Regions from separate parts of the Paenibacillus sp. VTT E-133280 genome, predicted to be linked through region 1. Evidence: predicted binding sites of a transcription regulator. Region 1 holds the regulator's gene; each other region holds the start of a gene.
The links. The regulator Rex, encoded in region 1, represses fermentation and respiration genes when NADH is low (regulators of the CRP and FNR family bind a similar motif). The targets are predictions, from matches to a motif close to TTGTGAAATATTTCACAA.
Positions count from the first base shown of each region.

Region 2: pflB (formate C-acetyltransferase) is a predicted target of Rex. The motif match lies at 1,308-1,325, and genes of this name have one in related genera.
Region 3: CA600_RS03540 (cytochrome ubiquinol oxidase subunit I) is a predicted target of Rex. The motif match lies at 3,532-3,549, and genes of this name have one in related genera.
Region 4: CA600_RS07905 (flavocytochrome c) is a predicted target of Rex. The motif match lies at 3,154-3,171, and genes of this name have one in related genera.

Region 1 covers NZ_NFUX01000052.1:5,514-10,726, forward strand. Annotated here, with positions in the region: gene dinG (ATP-dependent DNA helicase DinG) at 1-2,101, shown strand, start outside; gene CA600_RS20810 (redox-sensing transcriptional repressor Rex) at 2,233-2,886, shown strand; gene CA600_RS20815 (amidohydrolase) at 2,873-4,174, shown strand; gene CA600_RS20820 (cell wall elongation regulator TseB-like domain-containing protein) at 4,344-4,862, shown strand.
Region 2 covers NZ_NFUX01000071.1:6,094-11,306, reverse strand. Annotated here, with positions in the region: gene adhE (bifunctional acetaldehyde-CoA/alcohol dehydrogenase) at 1-1,162, shown strand, start outside; gene pflB (formate C-acetyltransferase) at 1,415-3,676, shown strand; gene pflA (pyruvate formate-lyase-activating protein) at 3,892-4,629, shown strand; gene CA600_RS24835 (extracellular solute-binding protein) at 5,051-5,213, shown strand, end outside.
Region 3 covers NZ_NFUX01000005.1:35,070-40,282, reverse strand. Annotated here, with positions in the region: gene CA600_RS03555 (TetR/AcrR family transcriptional regulator) at 1-353, opposite strand, end outside; gene CA600_RS03550 (hypothetical protein) at 434-2,281, shown strand; gene CA600_RS03545 (GNAT family N-acetyltransferase) at 2,321-3,172, shown strand; gene CA600_RS03540 (cytochrome ubiquinol oxidase subunit I) at 3,710-5,077, shown strand; gene CA600_RS03535 (cytochrome d ubiquinol oxidase subunit II) at 5,074-5,213, shown strand, end outside.
Region 4 covers NZ_NFUX01000012.1:87,050-92,262, reverse strand. Annotated here, with positions in the region: gene CA600_RS07915 (ABC transporter permease) at 1-615, shown strand, start outside; gene CA600_RS07910 (ABC transporter ATP-binding protein) at 632-1,474, shown strand; gene CA600_RS07905 (flavocytochrome c) at 1,588-3,138, opposite strand; gene CA600_RS07900 (RidA family protein) at 3,355-3,744, opposite strand; gene nhaC (Na+/H+ antiporter NhaC) at 3,759-5,213, opposite strand, start outside.

The sequences.
Region 1 (5,213 bases):
TAAAGAAACTTTGCCGCAGTATGAAAGCCGAGAAGCTCAGGATATTATGATCAATGAGGTGATGACGGCACTTGCCGAAGACAAACATCTATTGATCGAAGCAGGGACAGGAACCGGCAAATCACTTGGTTATTTGTTGCCTGCCATATACCAAAGCGTTCGCACGAATGAAAAAGTTATGGTCAGCACTCATACTATTAATCTGCAGGATCAATTGCGTGAGCGGGATATTCCTTTATTAACACAGGTAGTTCCATTTCCATTTAAAGCTGCAATTTTTAAGGGCAGAGGGCATTATTTGTGTCTTCGTAAGTTCGAACATAAAATTAATAAAAAAGACTTTGTCAGTCCGAGGGAAGATGCGCTTACTGCGGCTCAGATGATCGTTTGGCTGACGCAAAGCGAATCAGGAGATGACGAAGAGCTCAACTTAAGCGGTCGTGGAGGAGATTTCTGGGAGACGGTGGCTAGCGATACCGATTCTTGTCTGGGGCGCTCCTGTCCTTGGTTCCGTAAGTGTTATTACCATCGGGCAAAGCATGAAGCTGGTATTGCAGACGTAGTCATTACGAACCACTCTAAGCTTTTCGCAGATGTTAAGGCTGGGCACCAGCTACTTCCGGCTTATGAACATCTTGTAATTGATGAGGCCCATCATCTGGAGGACGTGGCTGGCAAGCATTTAGGCATGCATATGAAGCATTTCACGGTGGCACATACACTATCGCGTCTTTATAAGGATAGTCGAAATGGCCAACTTCCTACGCTTCGCCAAATGCTTCAGTCATCAGGCAGTGAGGAAGCTTCTGAATGGAGCGGAGTGATCGATAGAATCTATCCGGACCTGCTTACCATAAAAGAAACCTGGGATCTGCTTAGTGATAAACTATTCAGCCTCTTGCCGGAACGCAGCGATGCAGCAGCGGGAGAAGCTGGCCAGTTAGTCATGCGGCTACTTCCTACCCGTAAACCGAAAGATTGGGATGAATTGGTTGCTTTAGAGAATACTATGAATCTGACATTAAGCGAAATTATCCGTAAAGGTGATAAAATGCTTAATGAAATGCGAGATCAAGAAGGTCAATCTTCCTCAGATAGTCTAGTTACCGATATTAGCGGCTTATTTAAGGATTTAGCTTCAATACGTGAGCAAGTACGGTTTTTTATGGGATTAAACGATGAGAATGTAGTATATTGGCTGGAGGCGAATGGAAATTATCGCAGTAAATCGCTACAGCTGTATGCCGTTCCTGTTGATGTCAGTACTCAGCTTAAGGAGCTGTTTTTCGACAAGAAGAAAAGTATCGTGCTAACTTCGGCGACACTCTCTGTTGATAAATCGTTCCAGTTTATGATTGATAATCTCGGACTTAATGAAGCTGCGGAAGAGGGGCGTCTGATGACATCACTCCTGCCTTCTCCTTTTAAGTATCGGGAGCAGGCGCTGTTAGTTATTCCACGGGATTTCCCTAGTGTGAAGGGCAGTGTGGGCGATGCCCGATTTGTTGATACACTCGTACAATCACTAGCAGAAGCAGCGACTACAACACGCGGGCGGATGCTTGTCCTGTTTACTTCTTACAAGATGCTACGCCAGGTTTACGATCCTTTGAAAGAGGCTCTAGCCTCACAAGAGATCACGGTGCTGGGTCAAGGCGTGGAGGGGGGCAGCCGTAGCAAGCTGATCCGCCGTTTTCAGGACAGTGCAGCCTCTGTACTGTTAGGAACAAGCAGTTTTTGGGAGGGTGTTGATATTCCGGGTGAAGCATTAACATGCTTGGCCATCGTGAGGCTCCCGTTTCAACCGCCAAACCATCCCCTAGCGGAAGCGAAGTCTGAGTTATTACAAGCCCAGAAAAAGAATCCGTTCATGAAGTTGTCTGTTCCTCAGGCGGTTATTCGCTTTAAGCAAGGATTTGGAAGGCTGGTGCGGACAGCGCAAGATCGGGGTATTGTTATTGTGTATGACACCAGGGTGATCGAATCTCACTATGGGAAATATTTCCTCTATTCGTTGCCTGGCCCAAAAATGGAGCATATGCTTACGGATCAAATGGTTCCTCGTATAGCGGAGTGGTTGGAAGACGGAGGCGTTTCTTAAAAAGAACGTCATCGATCATATTAATCACTCTACAATGAAGGGCGGTATAAGAATACCGCTCTTCATTGAGACGAGGTACACGAATTAGTATAAGGTTAGTAAAGAATATTACTTACATTAGGAGGTAAATTATGAAATCGGAAAAAATATCAGAAGCCGTTGTTCGCAGACTTCCTGTGTACTTACGTTTCCTAAATGATCTACAGAAACGTGAAATATTAACCGTTTCCTCTCAAGAGCTAGGACAGAAACTTGATTTGAATCCCGCTCAAATTCGCAAAGATTTAGCTTATTTTGGAGATTTCGGCAGAAAAGGTATCGGGTATGACGTAACTTATCTTATTGAGAAAATCCGTCATATTCTGAAGCTGGATCAACAACTGAATGTGGCTTTAGTGGGTGCCGGTAACCTTGGACATGCATTATCTAATTATAATGCTTATTTGAAAGATACTATGAAGATTACCGCTATATTTGATTCCTATGCGCCTAAGGTAGGGCGGAAAATCAACTCACTTACCGTTCAACCGATGGAGGAGCTTGGTCAGACGGTTCGTGAGCAAGGTATTCGAATTGGGATAATTACAGTACCTGATTCAGAAGCGCAGAATGTAGCGGATATTCTCATTGAGTCTGGCATTGAGGCGATTTTAAATTTTGCACCAGTGATTCTAAAAACACCATCGAATATCCGGGTTCATGCTGCTGATTTTACAACAGATTTGCAAAGCCTTGCTTATTATTTGAAGGATGGAAAGGAAGAAAGCAGAAATGAAGAGCAATAAAACGATTATCAAGGGCGGGCGTTTTCTTACTCCGGGAACGGATGAGCCGGTTCTTAGTGGATATATGACTATTGAAGATGATTTGATCACTTACATAGGAAAAGAAGAGCCTTTAATAGAAGACGATGTGCAAGTTGTTGATGGCAGTCGTCTGTTGTTTATGCCAGGTCTGGTAAACACGCATGGCCATGCCGCAATGTCATTGCTTCGTGGTTATGGAGATGACTTAGCGCTTCAGGTGTGGCTTCAGGAGAAGATGTGGCCGATGGAAGAGAAGTTCACCGGAGAAGATGTATACTGGGGAACCTCCTTGTCTGTACTTGAAATGCTGAAAGGTGGCACTACAACCTTCCTGGATATGTATGATCATATGGACCGAGTAGCGGAGGTCGTCGAATTATCAGGTATTCGTTCCGTACTAATGAGAGGCGTAATCGGTCTATGTCCAGAAGAAGTACAAAATCAGAAGCTTGCGGAAGCGGTTTCTTTTGCGCGTAACTGGCATGGTAAGGCTGAAGGTAGAATTACGACAATGATCTCGCCACATGCCCCATATACATGCCCACCAGACTTCTTTGTTAAGTTTGTGCAGGCGGCTCATGATTTGAATTTACCGATGCATACCCATATGTCCGAAACGAAACGCGAAGTGGAGCAGAATGTGGTGGATTACGGACTGCGGCCAGTAGCGCATTTAGAGAAGCTTGGAATGTTCACACGTCCGTCTATAATCGCTCATGGTGTTCATTTGAATGATGAAGAGATCGAGATACTGGCTCGTCATGATGTAGGTGTATCCCATAACCCTGGAAGCAATCTTAAGCTGGCTAGTGGAGTTGCTCGAGTTACGGATCTTCTAAAGGCCGGAGTGAAGGTGTCACTGGGTACAGATGGAGCGGCAAGTAATAATAATTTGGATATGTTTGAAGAAATGCGTCTTGCAGCACTCATCCATAAAGGTGTAAGTGGTGATCCTACGGCTGTTCCGGCTCCGGAAGCTCTACGTATGGCTACGGAGTATGGCGCGAAGTCTATCTTTTTAAATGATGTGGGTAGACTCGCTGTAGGTATGAAAGCTGACTTTATTGCTATTGATATAGACCAGCCGCATTTGCTCCCACACACAGATCTGTTGTCTCACGCTGTTTATTCTGCCAGTGCCAAGGATGTTGAGCATGTATGGGTGAATGGTAAACAGGTTGTTAAACATGGACAATGTGTAACGCTAGATGAGGAAGCCATCCGTCGTAAGGCGCAAGAAGCCTTTGATGGACTGCTTAAACGATAGTCTAAGATCATAACAAATAACTGAAAGGCTGTGACTTTCTGCTATTGCAAAGTTACAGCCTTTTGTGTTTCTGATCATTAGATCATTGAACGAGATATGAAACTTTGGATAAACACACGGGTGTGTTATATAATCAAAAAAGATATATTACTAGAAAGGGAGCTGTACCTTGAAGAAAAGGAAAAAATGGATCCTCCTGGGGTCAGTTCTGATTCTGCTCCTTCTGTTCGGACTCATCCAGTTCTATGCTTATATTATGAAAGATCAATGGAACGAGCGAGATATCGCTAAGGATGTCGCCAAAACCAGCGCGGGTCTAACAGAGGTAACTAAAGCACAGAAATCCGTGTGGGATGAAAATGCAGTCTACTGGGTCTTAACAGGGAAGAATGAATCCGGGACCGAGTTGATGGTTTGGGTACGCTTTACTGTAGATGGGAAGTTTGCCGAAGGCGCCGACGCAGTATTCGCCGAGGAACTAAGTAAAGGGACCTCTGAAGAAAAAATGCGTAGTCTTATAAAAGCCGATCTCCCGGATATTAGCATTGAACGGTTGTTACCGGGGGTGTATAACGGAGAGTATGCTTGGCAGCTTTTTTATAAACAAAGCGGTCGGTATTATTATCAATTTTATCGGTTCTCAGATGGGGCTCGAATGGGTGAAGGATACAGTTTACCTAGCCGCTAAGTTAAACAAAATTACTTTAGGAGAAACAAGCGGACTATTTATGGTTCGCTTGTTTTTATATAAAATATTAGATTGATACACTAAAAGTATACGTAATGTGATATACTATAAGAGTAGTTTTTATATATTGTCGTCAAAGCCGCATACGAAAATAGGCCTGTTAATTAGAGATAAAGGCCTGTTTTTGTCGAAATAAATCAATATTTTTGATGAAATGGAAATATTTTAAAAATAAAATTTTAAATATATTCACACTTTTTATCATTTTCGTATATACACCTGTGATATACTACTGTTTGTAATTAGAAGAGTAGTAGTAGAACGTTAGGCTCTGATGAGCATTAACGGCTG
Region 2 (5,213 bases), on a different contig from region 1:
TGTCGCAATTATCACAGACCCAATGATGGTTAAGCTTGGATATGTTGAAAGAGTTGAACATTACCTGCGTCAACGGCAAACTCCTGTAGCTATCGAAGTGTTCTCTGAAGTTGAACCAGATCCATCGACAACTACAGTTGAAAAAGGTACTGCAATGATGAACAGATTCCAACCGGACTGCATCATCGCACTTGGCGGCGGTTCCCCAATGGATGCTGCAAAAGGAATGTGGTTATTCTATGAACATCCAGATGCAGACTTTAATGGTCTGAAACAAAAATTCATGGATATCCGTAAACGGGTATACAAATTCCCTAAACTTGGTAACAAAGCTAAGTTTGTAGCGATTCCAACTACTTCGGGTACAGGTTCGGAAGTAACATCTTTCGCAGTTATTACCGATAAAACAACTGAACAGCACACTAAATATCCATTGGCTGACTACGAGTTAACTCCAGATGTAGCTATCATTGATCCTGAGTTCGTATACAGCTTGCCAAAAACTGCAGTTGCTGATACAGGTATGGACGTATTAACACATGCTATCGAAGCTTATGTATCTGTTATGGCGAGTGACTATACTGATGGTCTAGCTATTAAAGCCATCCAACTGGTATTCCAATACCTTGAAAAATCGGCGCTGGAAGGTGACAGAGTAGCACGTGAAAAAATGCATAACGCATCCACACTTGCTGGTATGGCCTTTGCCAATGCATTCTTGGGTATTAACCACAGTTTGGCGCATAAATGGGGCGGACAGTACCACACTGCTCATGGTCGGACTAACGCGATCCTTATGCCACACGTTATCCGCTACAATGCTAAAAAACCTACGAAGTTCGCTTCGTTCCCTAAATATTCGCACTTCGTAGCTGATGAGCGTTATGCTGAAATTGCCCGTATTCTGGGATTGCCAGCCCGCACAACTGAAGAAGGTGTAACTAGCCTGATCAATGCTATTTGCGATATGAATAAAAAATTGGGCATCGAAGAATCGTTCCAGCAACTGGGCTTTGATCCTAAGGACTTCGAATCCCGCGTAGATTACTTGGCTGACCGTGCGTTTGAAGATCAATGTACAACTGCCAATCCTAAGCTGCCACTGGTATCTGAGCTTGCTGATGTATACCGTAATGCGTTCTACGGAAGATTTGATAATTAATAAATGGTTAAATAGAGAATAGGATAGTTGTGGACTTAGATAAAGGTGACAAATATCACTCGAAAGGTGATATTTGTCACAGTGTTTTTATAGAAAATAAACTAGAATGTTTATATAAACAACGGTCCCACATATGAAATGTTGATTGTGAAATTTGGAACAACCACATCTTTTGGGGATCACGAGACACGGGATCAACCTTCAAGCCCGCGATCTCTACAAATATAATAAATATAGATGGAGGGATTTAGCATGTCGGTGATTGAAAAAGAAGTAAATGAAGTGAAATCCGGTTGGAGAAGTTTTACAAAAGGTAAATGGGCTAAGAAAGTTGACGTTAACAACTTTATCGCTAGTAACATTAAGCCTTATGAAGGTAACGAAGAGTTCCTCGTAGGTCCTACTAGTAACACAACTGAACTGTGGAAGATTATTTCCCAACTGAGCAAGGAAGAAAGAGAAAGAGGCGGCGTATGGGATGTTTCCCTAGATACTGTCTCCACAATTACTTCACATGCTCCAGGCTACATTGACAAGGATAAGGAACAAATTGTAGGCGTGCAGACTGACGCTCCTTTCAGACGTTCCATTCAGCCATTCGGCGGGATCAAGATGATGGTCGATGCTACGAAGGCTTATGGCTTCGAGCTTCCACAAAACATCGTTGACATGTTTACGAACATTCGCAAAACGCATAACCAAGGCGTATTTGATGCATATACACCAGACATGAGAGCGGTGCGTAAATCCGGCGTTATCACAGGTCTTCCTGATGCTTACGGCCGCGGACGCATTATCGGCGACTACCGCCGCATTGCTCTGTACGGTATTGATTTCTTGATTAAAGACAAAAAGCAACAATTAGCTGAGCTTGAAGTTGATTCCATGACAGAAGAAGTAATTCGTTTGCGTGAAGAGCTGTCTGAGCAAATTCGTGCACTGGGCGAATTGAAAGAAATGGCAGCTGCGCATGGAATGGATATTTCCAAACCAGCGACGAATTTCAAAGAAGCTACTCAATGGGTATACTTTGGATACCTGGCAGCAGTTAAAGAACAAAATGGTGCAGCAATGTCCTTGGGACGTGTTTCTTCCTTCCTAGATATCTATGCAGAACGCGATATTGAAGAAGGTACTTTGACTGAAGAACAAGTACAAGAAATTGTCGATCATTTTGTAATGAAACTGCGTATCGTGAAATTCTTGCGTACACCTGACTATAACGATCTGTTCTCCGGCGACCCTACTTGGGTAACTGAATCCATCGGTGGTATGGCTGAAAATGGAACCACTCGTGTTACCAAGAACAGCTTCCGTTTCCTGAACACCCTGTACAACTTGGGTCCGGCTCCGGAACCGAACTTAACTGTTCTGTGGTCCGAAAAATTGCCTGAAGGCTTCAAAAAATATTGTGCTAAGGTTTCTATCGAAACTAGTGCAATTCAGTATGAAAATGACGATCTAATGCGTCCGTACTGGGGTGAAGATTACGCTATTGCTTGCTGCGTATCTCCAATGCGTATCGGTAAACAAATGCAGTTCTTCGGCGCTCGTGCCAACCTGGCAAAAGCTTTGCTGTATGCTATTAATGGTGGTAAAGACGAAAAATCCGGAGCACAAGTTGGGCCGGAATTCCCAGCGATCACTTCTGAATATCTGGATTATGACGAAGTAATGAAACGCTTCAAACCGATGATGGAGTGGTTGGCTAAGACTTATGTTAACACTTTGAACATCATTCACTATATGCATGACAAATATTCTTACGAACGTATCGAAATGGCACTGCATGATCGCGACATTCTGCGTACGATGGCTTGCGGTATCGCTGGTCTGTCCGTTGCAGCTGACTCGCTGAGTGCTATTAAATACGCGAAGGTTAAACCAATCCGTAACGAAGAAGGTATTGCAATTGACTTCGAAACGGAAGGCGAATTCCCTTGCTACGGTAACAATGACGATGCTGTAGACAACATCGCAGTAGAATTGGTTGAAACCTTCATGTCTATGATCCGTAAAAACAAAACATATCGTGATGCTGTACCGACTCAATCGGTATTGACCATTACTTCGAATGTTGTGTACGGTAAGAAGACAGGTACAACACCTGACGGACGTAAAAAAGGCGAACCATTCGCACCAGGTGCTAACCCAATGCACGGACGCGACAAGAAAGGTGCACTGGCTTCACTGAACTCTGTAGCCAAACTGCCTTACTCCGATGCCCAAGATGGTATCTCCAATACGTTCTCCATCGTACCTAAGGCACTAGGTAAAGACGATGAATCCTGCAAGTCTAACTTGGTACACATGATGGACGGATACTTCCATAACAACGCGCAGCATTTGAACGTTAACGTATTTAACCGTGAACAGCTGATGGACGCTATGGATCACCCAGAGAATTATCCACAATTGACTATCCGTGTATCCGGTTATGCAGTTAACTTCATCAAGCTGACTCGCGAACAACAAATGGACGTAATTAACCGTACTTTCCATGGTTCAATGTAAGTTGTTTATATTTATAAAGATCTTTCATTGAGATATGCACTAAAATAATTGCAAGGAATTACCGCTCTTGTTTCAAGGGCGGTAATATCTTGTTTAAGAATCATTAAAATTTTAAATTTTACGGTCGCGTTTAAGGAGAACACAGTCTTATGGGCAGGGGTTCTTCTTCGTGAAAGATGGACTGTTAGTCAGTCGTGGAGAAAGGATGACATCCTATGATTAAAGGTCGCATACACTCCTTGGAAACCTTTGGAACCGTTGATGGGCCTGGTATTCGATTTGTCTTATTTATGCAAGGGTGCTTGCTGAAATGCCAGTATTGCCATAACCCTGATACTTGGGCTTTAGATGAAGGTAAGGAAATGACTCTAGAAGAAGTACTTTCGGAGATCGAGCCATATTTAAACTACTATCGTTCATCCGGTGGTGGGTTAACTGTATCCGGCGGAGAACCAACTTTGCAGGCACAATTTGTAAAGCAGTTATTTACGGAAGTTAAAAAGCGTTGGAATCTGCACACTACATTAGATAGTAATGGTTATAACGAAGGTGACAAGATTAATGACTTATTGGATGTTACGGACTTGGTGATGCTTGATTTGAAGCATATTGATGAAGAAGCACACATTAAGTTAACTGGTAAATCTAATGATCGGACCTTGAAGCTTGCGCGCTGGCTGTCAGATCATAACCGTAAGATGTGGATTAGACATGTATATGTTCCAGGCATTCATGACCGTGAAGAGGACCTTATCAATCTGGGTCGATATATTGGAACCTTAAATGGCGTTGAGAAATTTGAAATCTTACCTTATCATCAAATGGGTATCTATAAATGGGAAATGCTCGGCAAGGCTTATGAATTGGATGGAGTGCCATCCCCTACAGATGAAGAAGTTCAGCGGGCGTACCGCTTAGTCGAAGAAGGTCGCAAGCAGACAGCGTTGGTATAATTTATCTCTACATTAAGTGGAGCCGTTCCTTTAGTGATTTACTGCTGAAGGAACGGTTTTTTTGTTATGAGGGACGTCTGATGTCATTAAAAGGGGTAATTTTGTGTTTTACCTTTAAAAAAATGATATATTTCCAGCTATTAATTAAGGAGTTGGAAATAAATTATGATAGATTTTATGTCATTGAATTGAGTTTTTATTATTATTTTCTAAGTATATGTATGACTAATCCACGCTATTTAGCAGATAATCGTAATTTTTACTAAAATAAAGTTATGTTATATTACACGTTGTGTAGTTGATTCCGCTTTCATTAGAGATTTTTATCCCTATAGTGGATGAATCTTAACCTTACGAGAATGGAATCTGTTTTCTATAATAAGAAGTGTAAAGCACAACATTATATGGGGGGTCACAAGAAATGAAAAAAGGTATGACTTTGCTATTGTCCCTGATTTTTGTATCATCAGCTTTACTGGCAGGTTGCGGAAGCAACAACAATGCATCTTCTAACAAAGGAGATGGAAACGCTACCGCGACGAATTCAGCGGATGCTACAAATGCTCCAGCAACAGAAGAACCTG
Region 3 (5,213 bases), on a different contig from region 1:
TGAGGTTCTTTGGCTTTGCCTGTTAATTCATTGGTGTAAGGCAAAAGTTTTTGATTAATCTCGAAAATAAGCGAATCGACCAAATCCACCAGAATCTCTTGCTTGGAGGAATAGTTGTTGTAATAAGCCGTTCGAGAGACCCCTGCGCGCTTCACAATATCGGTGATGGTAATTTTGTTAAAAGGCTGTTCCTGGATCAAGAAGACCAAAGCCGTGCAAATGGCTTCTCTTGTCAAACGGTTGGTTTCTTTATTGGACTGATGCTGAGAGGTATTTGGGCTGTATAATTCATGATTTGGGATGACATTTCCCCTCCGTTTGTACATTCTAGTGTGCGTTTTATTGTTTTTCATGAGTCTTTTCAATATGCTAAAACCATAAGGCATTACAAATGTAATGTCAAAATAGGAGTTAGATAAAATGGGAGGGCATCATGTTAGAGAGCGTATATAGACGATTGTCAGCGGTGCTGCTATTGATCCTAGCACTCTGTGCTGCGGTATTTATTGGTAAAGAAACGGTAATCTCGATAGTGACCATTATCCTTTTGTTAGCTGAATTAGGCATCTCCCTTTTACTATTAAAGAAGCGTGAGAAGTTACAGTTAGTATTTATTAGTGCAATGGTGGCAGAAGGGTTATTCTTACTAACAAAAGAATTTTGGCTGCTTGCGCTTTCCATCCTACTGCTGATCGTAGCGGGTTCATGGAGAGGACTCTATGGGCAAACGGTGAGCAGAAGAGTCACTCCGTTTCTAGTGGTTCGAAAAGTGTTATTCAGCATTGCAGTTCTTACCGTTACTGCATTTTGGGGGATTGGAATCTATGCAAAACCTATTACAACGCCTGTGGAATTAGCAACTGATGCAGCTGTGACGATCGATGAACGTACATTGGATTCTGCAGCAGTGATGCTGAAGGATATTGAAGTGATGAATTCTTTTGGAAGCCGTACAACCGGTTCTGAGGGTCACAATCAATTTATTGTATGGCTGGAGCAGCAGGTAACGGATATGGGGCTGCAAGTCTATCGTGATCGCTATTCTTTTGACCGATGGGAAGAAAAGAGCAGTTCGTTAAGGATTGATCAGCAGCCCATTCATGTCTCTTCAGCTTTTCCCTACTCCGGGGAAACTGACGAAATAGGTGTAACAGGCGAACTGGTATATACGAAGCGTGGTGCATATGATCAGGCTAGCGGAAAAATTGCTGTCATTGAAATTGAAAATTTTAAAAAATTTCCTAGTGGAATCGTAATGAACATGCGGGATTCATCTCCAATCGAAAGCCGAATTGCCCCAAATGAAGGGGATCTAGTGCTCACTACGGCTTTAAAAGAAGCTAAATTGGAGCAAGCGAAAGAAATGGGTGTAAAAGCAGTTATTTTAGTCTGGAAAGGAGTATCCGATGATAAGATAGAAAAGCAGTATGTACCTTTTACCACCGATTATGCTGGAATCCCTGCGATCTGGGTCAATGAAACGGAAGGGCAAAAGGTGATCAGCGCAGCTCATGAGCACAAAGAAGGTACGGTTATTTTAGAAGCGGAAATACAAAAAAATGCCCCAACAGAATCCTTTTATGTGAAAATTGACAGTAAAAATAAAGACGAAGCAATTATCGTAAATACCCATACAGATGGGATTAATGTGGTGGAAGAGAATGGCGCTGTGGGCATGCTGTCCATGATTCGTTACTTGCAGCAGGAGCAGCCGGAACGTACGATGATTTTCGCTTTTGTAACAGGGCATTTTAGATTACCGGAATTCAAAGGATCCTCTCAGGCGACTTCCACTTGGATGGAGGGGCGTCGTGAGCTCTGGGATGGCGCGAACGGCCATATGAAAGCTGTAGCTGGAATTACGGTTGAGCATTTAGGCAGCATGGAGTGGAAGGACGATGATACAGGTAAATATGGTCCAACTGGACAAATAAGTACAGAATATACCTATGCGGGCAATGAAATGATGGCAGCCATTTGGCTGAAGGCTATTGAAAAGACAGACGGCACACGGACTGTATTATTACGTGGACATAACAAGTTTGAGTTTGGAGAGAGTCAGCCCTTATTTGAAGCAGGGATACCCGTGATTGGCTTCATTCCAATGCCCGACTATCTGCTCGTAGATAGTGAAAACAGAGAGATGGACAAATTTGATGCAAAGCTTATGCATACGCAAATTGTATCGTTGCTGAAAGCGGTCAAGCTAGTGGACGCAACGCAGACGACTAAGCTTGGGAAGTCAGATGGGTATTCTTTCTTCTATGGTCGTACGAAATGATGGTGGTAATAGTGTTAGAAGAAAAGGAGAAAGAACTATATGTTAATCAAAAATGTTGAGGATATTAAATTACAAGAGTTTACAACTTGCTTTAACGAAGCCTTCTCCGATTATGTCATTCCATTTCAAGTTTCTGAGCAGAATTTAGCTGATAAATTTGCAGGTGCGGGTGTTAATTATCAGATGTCATTCGGTGCTTTTGATCAAGATAAGCAGGTTGCATTTGTTATGCATGGCATCGGTGAGCGTAACGGCGAAAGAACTGCCTTTAATACCGGTACCGGAGTCGTTCCTTTATATAGAGGAAAACGGCTGGTCGCACAAATTTATCGTCATGCTTTTCCCATCCTCAAAGAAGCTAATATTCAAAAATGTTTGCTTGAAGTGATCCAAACCAATGTTAAAGCTATAAAAGCGTATAGTGCTTTAGGATTTCAAATCCATAGAGAATTAGTTTGCTTCAAGGGTCGTATTAATGTAAACCTTCCGGTCGATCATAGACGTACATTCATTTCTATGGTTCGACTGGAAGAATTCGATTGGACATCGGTACATGCTTATTGGAATTTCGAACCTTCTTGGGAACAATCCGCTGAGGCAATTTTACGAAACCCGCATCTGTACGATGTGGTCACCATAATGGAAGACAACAAGATTTGTGGATACGCGGTAATAAAATCAGCCAATGGAGCTGTTCTACAGTTCGGCGTTTTGCGAGAAAAAAGAAATCAGGGATTGGGACGTTCCTTATTTCATTGGATTGGAGAGAGACATGCACTCATCACCGTCAATAATGTAGACAAAAGAGATATAAATTCTATACGTTTCCTTAAAGAAGTTGGTCTTGACGTATTTATAGAGCAATATGAGATGAAAAAAGATTTGTCATAACGAAGATGATATTCGCTTTAATTCAAAAACACTGATGAGTTGAGTCAGTGTTTTTTTGTTGCCAAAAAAGGGTATATATAAAGGATTGGAATGAGAAAATATCGTGTTTCTCTAACATCGAAATACGAGAATACTTGTAGCATCACATATAAGCTAATGAATCAATAGCTCCTTCGGATGCTTTTTGTGTTATTCACCGAGTTGTTAAAAAGATTTGTCCCTTTCTTGAACGTTTAGAGATGAAGAGGTCTCAGTGATTGAATTACTAAAAATTTAAGATATGATAATTTTAATCATTAGGCCACTATATTAATCGGATTGCTTCAGTATCAGGTAAATAGGTCTCGCCATCTCTTGCTTTGTGAAATTTTTCTCTTTTTACATAGCAAAGAACGAGGAACGTCATACTAAAACGAACAGGCAACGATGTCTCTGAGCTTTGTTTAATCTGATATTGAATGCAGCCTACAGTTAGCTGGCCTAATCATAAGCATCAAATGACGAAAAATGAACAGAGTTTGAAGGGAGCAGTAAAGAATGGAAATTGATACGGTGCTATGGAGCAGGCTGGTTACAGGCTTGACTCTTGGGTTCCACGTTATTTTTGCAACGATTGGCGTTGGTATACCGCTAATGATCGCTATAGCAGAGTTCATAGGAATCCGAAAGAAGGACCCCCATTATACCCTTATGGCAAAAAGATGGTCTCGAGGATTTGTCATTTCTGTAGCGGTTGGTGTCGTGACCGGTACAGCGATTTCACTACAACTGGCCCTGGTATGGCCGAATTTTATGAAACTGGCGGGGAATGTTATTGCACTTCCGTTATTCATGGAAGTGTTCGCTTTCTTTTTTGAAGCCATCTTCCTAGGCATTTATTTGTATACGTGGGATCGGTTCAAAAATCCGTATATCCATTGGCTGCTGACGATTCCGATTGTCGCCGGTGCAGGGATGTCTGCCGTTTTTATTACGACGGTGAACGGATTCATGAACCAGCCTGGAGGCTTTGTCATGGAAGCAGGCCAATTCACAGCGATTGACCCAGTGCAAGCGATGCTGAATACAGCGACGTTCTCCAAGGTGTTCCATGTATTAAGCTCGGCCTATTTAACAGGAGCTGCCCTATTAGCCGGAATTGCAGCCTTTGCAATGCTGAGAAAAGGGGTATCCGCATACCACAAAAAATCCTTGAATCTCATGATGGCGGTTGTTTTGCTGTTCGGCTTGCTAAACACATTAGCTGGAGATGTGTCCGCCAAGTTTTTGGCCGAACATCAGCCGGAGAAGCTTGCAGCGGCAGAATGGCATTTTGAGACGGGTAGCGGTGTGGATTTGGTTCTAATGGGATGGCTGAATGCAGAGCATGAAGTTCTAGGGGCTCTTCATCTGCCGAAGGTGCTCAGCTTCCTGGCCTTTGGAGACTTTAACGCAGAGGTAACGGGACTGGAGGAATTCCCCAAAGATGAATGGCCGCCGCTTCTCGTTCATTACCTGTTTGATTTAATGGCCGGAATTGGATTTGCCTTACTCGCGATAGCGGTCCTGTATTTCCTGTTTGTGTTCTGGAAAAAACGTAATGCGCTTAACAAGTGGATGCTAAGCATCCTCGCACTGATCGCGCCGCTCGCTTTTCTGGCTGTTGAGCTGGGCTGGTTTTATGCAGAAGTTGGGCGACAGCCTTGGATTATCCGTGGATATATGCGTGTAGAGGAAGCAGCCACGACTTCTCCGAATGTAAGAATTATTTTCTTCGGCTTATTGCTCCTGTACATCGTACTCGGCAGTATGTGTGTAATCGTGCTAAGACGCTTGTTCAACAATAATCCGGCAGAAGTTGAGCTGGAGAAATATATGAAGGATCATCCTGATCAATCTACTACAGAAAAGGGGGGCACTGCATGATGAGTTACGAATTGATTGGCATCTCGGTGCTCTGGCTGTTCTTGTACGGCTATTTAATTATAGCTTCTATTGATTTCGGAGCGGGCTTCTTCGCCTTTTATGCACGTTTGACGAAGCAGGATCATTTGATTAATCG
Region 4 (5,213 bases), on a different contig from region 1:
GCTTCTGGTCTCTGGGCTCATACGATGGCTACGCTCCGACTCACATTAATCGGTTTTCCTATTGGTACAGGTGTAGGCCTGATCGTCGCTCTACTTTTGCATCTTTTGCCTTGGGCTAGACGCGCTTTTTATCCACTAATTATTCTGAGTCAAAATGTTCCCTCTATCGCACTCGGACCACTGCTTATCATCTGGTTTGGCTTTGGTCTTTTGCCCAAAATCGTACTGATTACACTGGTATGCTTCTTCCCGGTAGCTGTCGCTGCAATGGGCGGCTTGTCTCAAAGTGATCAGGTCATGATGAATTATATGAAAATGGCGGGCGCAAGCAAGTGGCAAATCTTCACCAAGCTGGAGCTTCCGTCTTCTATACCGGCACTATTTTCCGGTGTGAAAATATCAGCTACCTATGCGGTTATGGGAGCCGTGGTCGCTGAATGGATTGGCGCGGATAAAGGGATTGGCTACTATATGCTCCTGCAAAAATCGGCTTACCGTACGGATCGGATGTTTGTCGCTATTGTTATTATTGTGCTCCTTAGTCTTGTACTTTTTGCGATTATCGCCTTGCTCGAAAAATGGTTAGTTCGCTGGAAACCGCGCCGTAACTCATAGAAAGGAAGATGCCTGTATGTCTCAAGCGACGCAAATAGGGCAAAGAACAACTGAAATCATAAGCTCTCCTGAAGCTCATACTGCACCACCTGCTCTAGAAGTAAGCGGCATCTCCAAGTCCTTCACCCATCGCCGCCGCGAGACGAACGTGCTGAACAACGTCTCTCTTAAGGTAGAGCAGCAAGAGTTCGTTTCGATCGTCGGTCCTTCCGGCTGCGGAAAAAGCACCTTATTCCATATGATCGGCGGACTAGTGAAGCCTGATGCAGGAACGATCCTCATGAACGGCAAGGTCGTTACAGGTCAACGTGGTGAAATCAGTTATATGCCGCAGCAGCCCGCGCTTTTCCCTTGGCGTACGATTGAGGATAATGTGCTGCTCGCCGGGGAAATCAAAGGTGCTCTGCAGGATGGAGCTCGTGAAGAAGCGCGCCAGTGGCTCGAAAAGGTTGGCTTGAGCGGGTTTGAACAGGCTTACCCGCATATGCTGTCTGGGGGGATGCAGCAGCGTGCGGCTTTTCTCAGAGCATTGCTAGCTCCGCAGGAGTTGATGCTGCTCGATGAGCCTTTCAGCGCATTGGATGCCCTAACTCGCAGTGAAATGCAGCGTTGGCTGCTCGAACTGTGGGAGGAGAATCGCCGCTCTGTGCTGTTCATCACCCACAACATCGAAGAAGCGTTGCTGCTCTCGAATCGTATTTATGTATTCTCGGGCCGCCCCGGCTCCATCCTACATACTGTTGACGTGCCATTTCCACGGCCACGCCGCGATGAGATTACGGATTCCCCGGAATTCCTTAAGCTCAAACGCCAGCTGTCACAGTGGATGCGCGAAGAACAGGCTAAGAGCGGGAAGTAGCTTTTTGAATAGAGGTCACTCCACTCACTTTTAACGTGAGATCAAACAAAAAACCGCCCGGGCTTCAATTAGCCCAAGCGGTTCTTTGTTTGATCCAGATTAGCAGTTAAATCTTATTGTGCTTGTACAAACTCAGCAGATTTAATCCCTGCTTGACGGCCGAAAATAATGATTTCTGCTACAGAGTTACCGCCGATCCGGTTTTGACCATGCAATCCACCTGTAACTTCACCAGCCGCATACAGGCCAGGAATAGCAGCGCCGTCTTTATTTAATACCTCTGTATTCGTATTGATCTTCACGCCGCCCATGGTGTAGTGAATCCCTGGGGCGATCTTAATAGCGTAGTAAGGACCAACGGACAAATCGTTGTCCATCCCTGTTGTTCTGCCGAATTCAGCATCGTTCTTGTTCTTTACTGCGCTGTTCCAAGTATCAAGTGTCGCTTTTAGCTTATCGGCTGGAACACCGATTTCTTTCGCCAATGCTTCGATGGTATCCGCTTGGATTACGAAGCCCATTTTGTCATATTGTTCAATTGCTTTCACGCGTGATTTGACGCCGGAATCAAAGACAAGCGTTGCCGCTTTTTCAGGAAGTGCATTGATCGCTTCGGTAACTTTATCACGTGTAGTCAATTCATTTACAAACCGTGTGCCTTCGCTGTTCACGAGGATAGATCCTTCACCGCGAACGGCTTCCCCGATCAGATAAGATTTATCTTGTTGAACTGTTGGGTGAACTTGAATTTGATCCATATCGACAGTAGTTCCGCCAAGTGCCTCGATCATCTTGATGCCGTCGCCTGTACTACCGATTTGGTTAGTCGTAACGTATCCTTCCAGATCAGGTCTAACTTTTGATATCATATCCATGTTGGATCCAAAACCACCTGTTGTTACAACAACTGCCTTCGCTGTAATGGTTTTTTCATCAGCTTGATTAAAGAGTACTTTGACGCCGTTAGCCTTACCGTCTTTTTGAGTAATTTCTTTAACATCCGCGTTCACAAACAGTGGAATTTCTTTTTCTTGTACGTTTCTAACCAATCCTTTGACAAGGTATTGGCCTACCGCAGATCCATCTTCTGGACGGTGGGTGCGTTTTTCGCTCATGCCGCCTGTGATTGTAATATTGTTCAGCTTGATTCCGATCGAATCCAACCAATCGATCGCACTTGCGGAATTGTCAACGAAGAAACGAAGCATCTCTTTATCATTCGTGTCATGACCGCCTTTTAGCGTCTCTTCATAAAACTTATCATTGCTATCTTCAATGCTTTGCTCTTTTTGAAATTTCGTTTGGGAAGCGTTCATCCCTGAGGAGGATTTACTTGTATTCCCACCTGCAACCGGCATTTTTTCTAAAATAACCGGATTCAAGCCCTTAGCCTTAGCTTCCAGTGCAGCAGACATTCCCGCACCACCAGCACCGACAATAACGATATCATAATTATCTTTTAATTGATCCAGTGGTGTGTAACTAGCTTCTGATGCACCTGATACGGCTTCAGCTTTATCATTTTTGGCCGTCTCATTTACCTTACTTTTGTTCTCATTGCCATTACTATTACCTGCGCTGTTGCTATTACTGTTACCGCAGCCTGCGATTACGAGCATGACAGAGAGAATGAGAATGAGAGCAGTACTTGTTGTCTTCTTCATCTTTATAACGCCCCTTTGTGAATGTTTTCACATTTATGATAACGCAAGGATGCTGTTTTGTGAAGGTTTTTTAGTAATTAGTTATACTTACTGTTACATTTTCATGAATATTTTCATTTAAATTTTCATAAAAATTCTTGCTTTCTATATCCGCAACTTACTACTCAAAAAAAGCCACCCTTTTCAGGGCGGCCATCTGCCTTATTTTCTAGTCACTTATGGTATATAAGCAATAACTTCAATTTCTACGAGCCCATCCTTAGGCAGACGTGCTACTTCAACTGCGCTGCGAGCAGGATATGGCTGAGCAAAAAACCTTCCATAAATCTCATTTACCTTAAGAAAATCATTCATATCCTTTAGGAAAACGGTCGTCTTTATTACCTGGTCCATGCTTGTACGCGCCGCTTCCAGTATGGCTTTGACATTCAGCAACGACTGTTCCGTCTGTTCCTCAACCGTAGCAGGAAAAGTCCCACTAACCGGGTCTAGTCCGAGTTGTCCTGAAGTATATAGGACGTTCCCAAGCTTTACAGCTTGAGAATAAGGTCCAATTGCACCTGGTGCATCCGTTGTTATTACAGTTTCTTTATGCATATTTTTCATTTTAAAAGACTCCTTTATCCAACTTGTTCATTAGTTTTACCGTCATATTCCTTTAGCATTTCTGCCTGTTGCTCTGGCGTTAACTTCGCGATACCAAATCCCGTGAAGCCCCATATCGTCGCAAAGATTATTCCTGTCCAACAGAGAACAGCCCAAGGTAAATAGTCTAACGTTGCAACACCCAGCGTTCCCGCCATATAAGCACCTGCAGCTGTCCAAGGCAGAATAGGCTCGGTAATCGCCGCTGAATCCTCGATCGTACGTCCCAAATTCTTCGGATGCAAGCCCCGACGGATATATGCTTCACGCAGCATTTCACCTGGCATTAAGATGGATACCTGACCATTACTTGTAACCCCGATCATCGTAAGACCTGTAACAATGGTTGCTACGATCATTGAACCTGTGGAATGGACGAACTTCAAAAGCTTATTAACAATCAATTCCAAGGATTTCGTCAGAGATATGGTTCCAGCAAACGTGATTGCACAGAAGCAAATGAGAAGTGTACCCATCATGGAGTTCATCCCGCCACGATTTAGGAGACGGGGTACATCTTCAATAATGTTAGCAGAATCAAATCCAGCTACGTGAACCATAGAAATATTAAATCCATTAACAACAGAAGATACGACATCATTCAACGTAAATCCCTGAAATACAAGTGCGTTGGCCATAGCGAACATGGAAGAGATCAGCATGACTGGTATGGTCGGCTTCTTCGTAATAGAACCATACAAGATGATTAATACAGGTACTAATAGCAGCAGATTAAAGTCGTAAATGGTATCTAATGTTCCCATGATCGTTCCAACCTTTTCTGGAACAATAGCACCGGCAGCATCTGTGTTTAGGCCTGTGATAATAAAGACAACGCTTGCAACGATAAACGAAGGAAGTGTGGTATATAGTAAATGTCCAATATGCTCATAAAGATTAACACCTGTTGCTAACGCAGCAATATTCGTTGTGTCTGAAAGCGGTGACAATTTATCGCCAAAATAAGCACCTGCAACAACAGCACCAGCTACTGCTGCTAGGTTCGCATCCATACCCGCGCCAACACCCATAAAGGCGACCCCGATCGTTCCCGCTGACCCCCAAGACGTGCCCGTACAAAGTGAAACGGCAGCTGTCGCAATAAATGCGGTGATAAGCAGAAATTGTGGATTAATGATTTTCAATCCATAATAAATCATCATTGGGATCGTTCCACCAACCATCCATGCCCCAATCATAAAACCAACCATGATCAGAATAAGAATGGCAGGCATCGTTTTCGCGATCTTGCCAGCGATAGATTCTAGTATGTCGTTATAGCTATAACCAAGAATAATCGCGATAATACCAGCAACAACCGCAGAGGTAATGATAAGTGGTTCAGGTGGTAATTCAAACAACACATACCCTAAACTAAGTAACACAATCATTGTAATAATCGGTAATAGTGCTAAGAACATCGTCGGCTG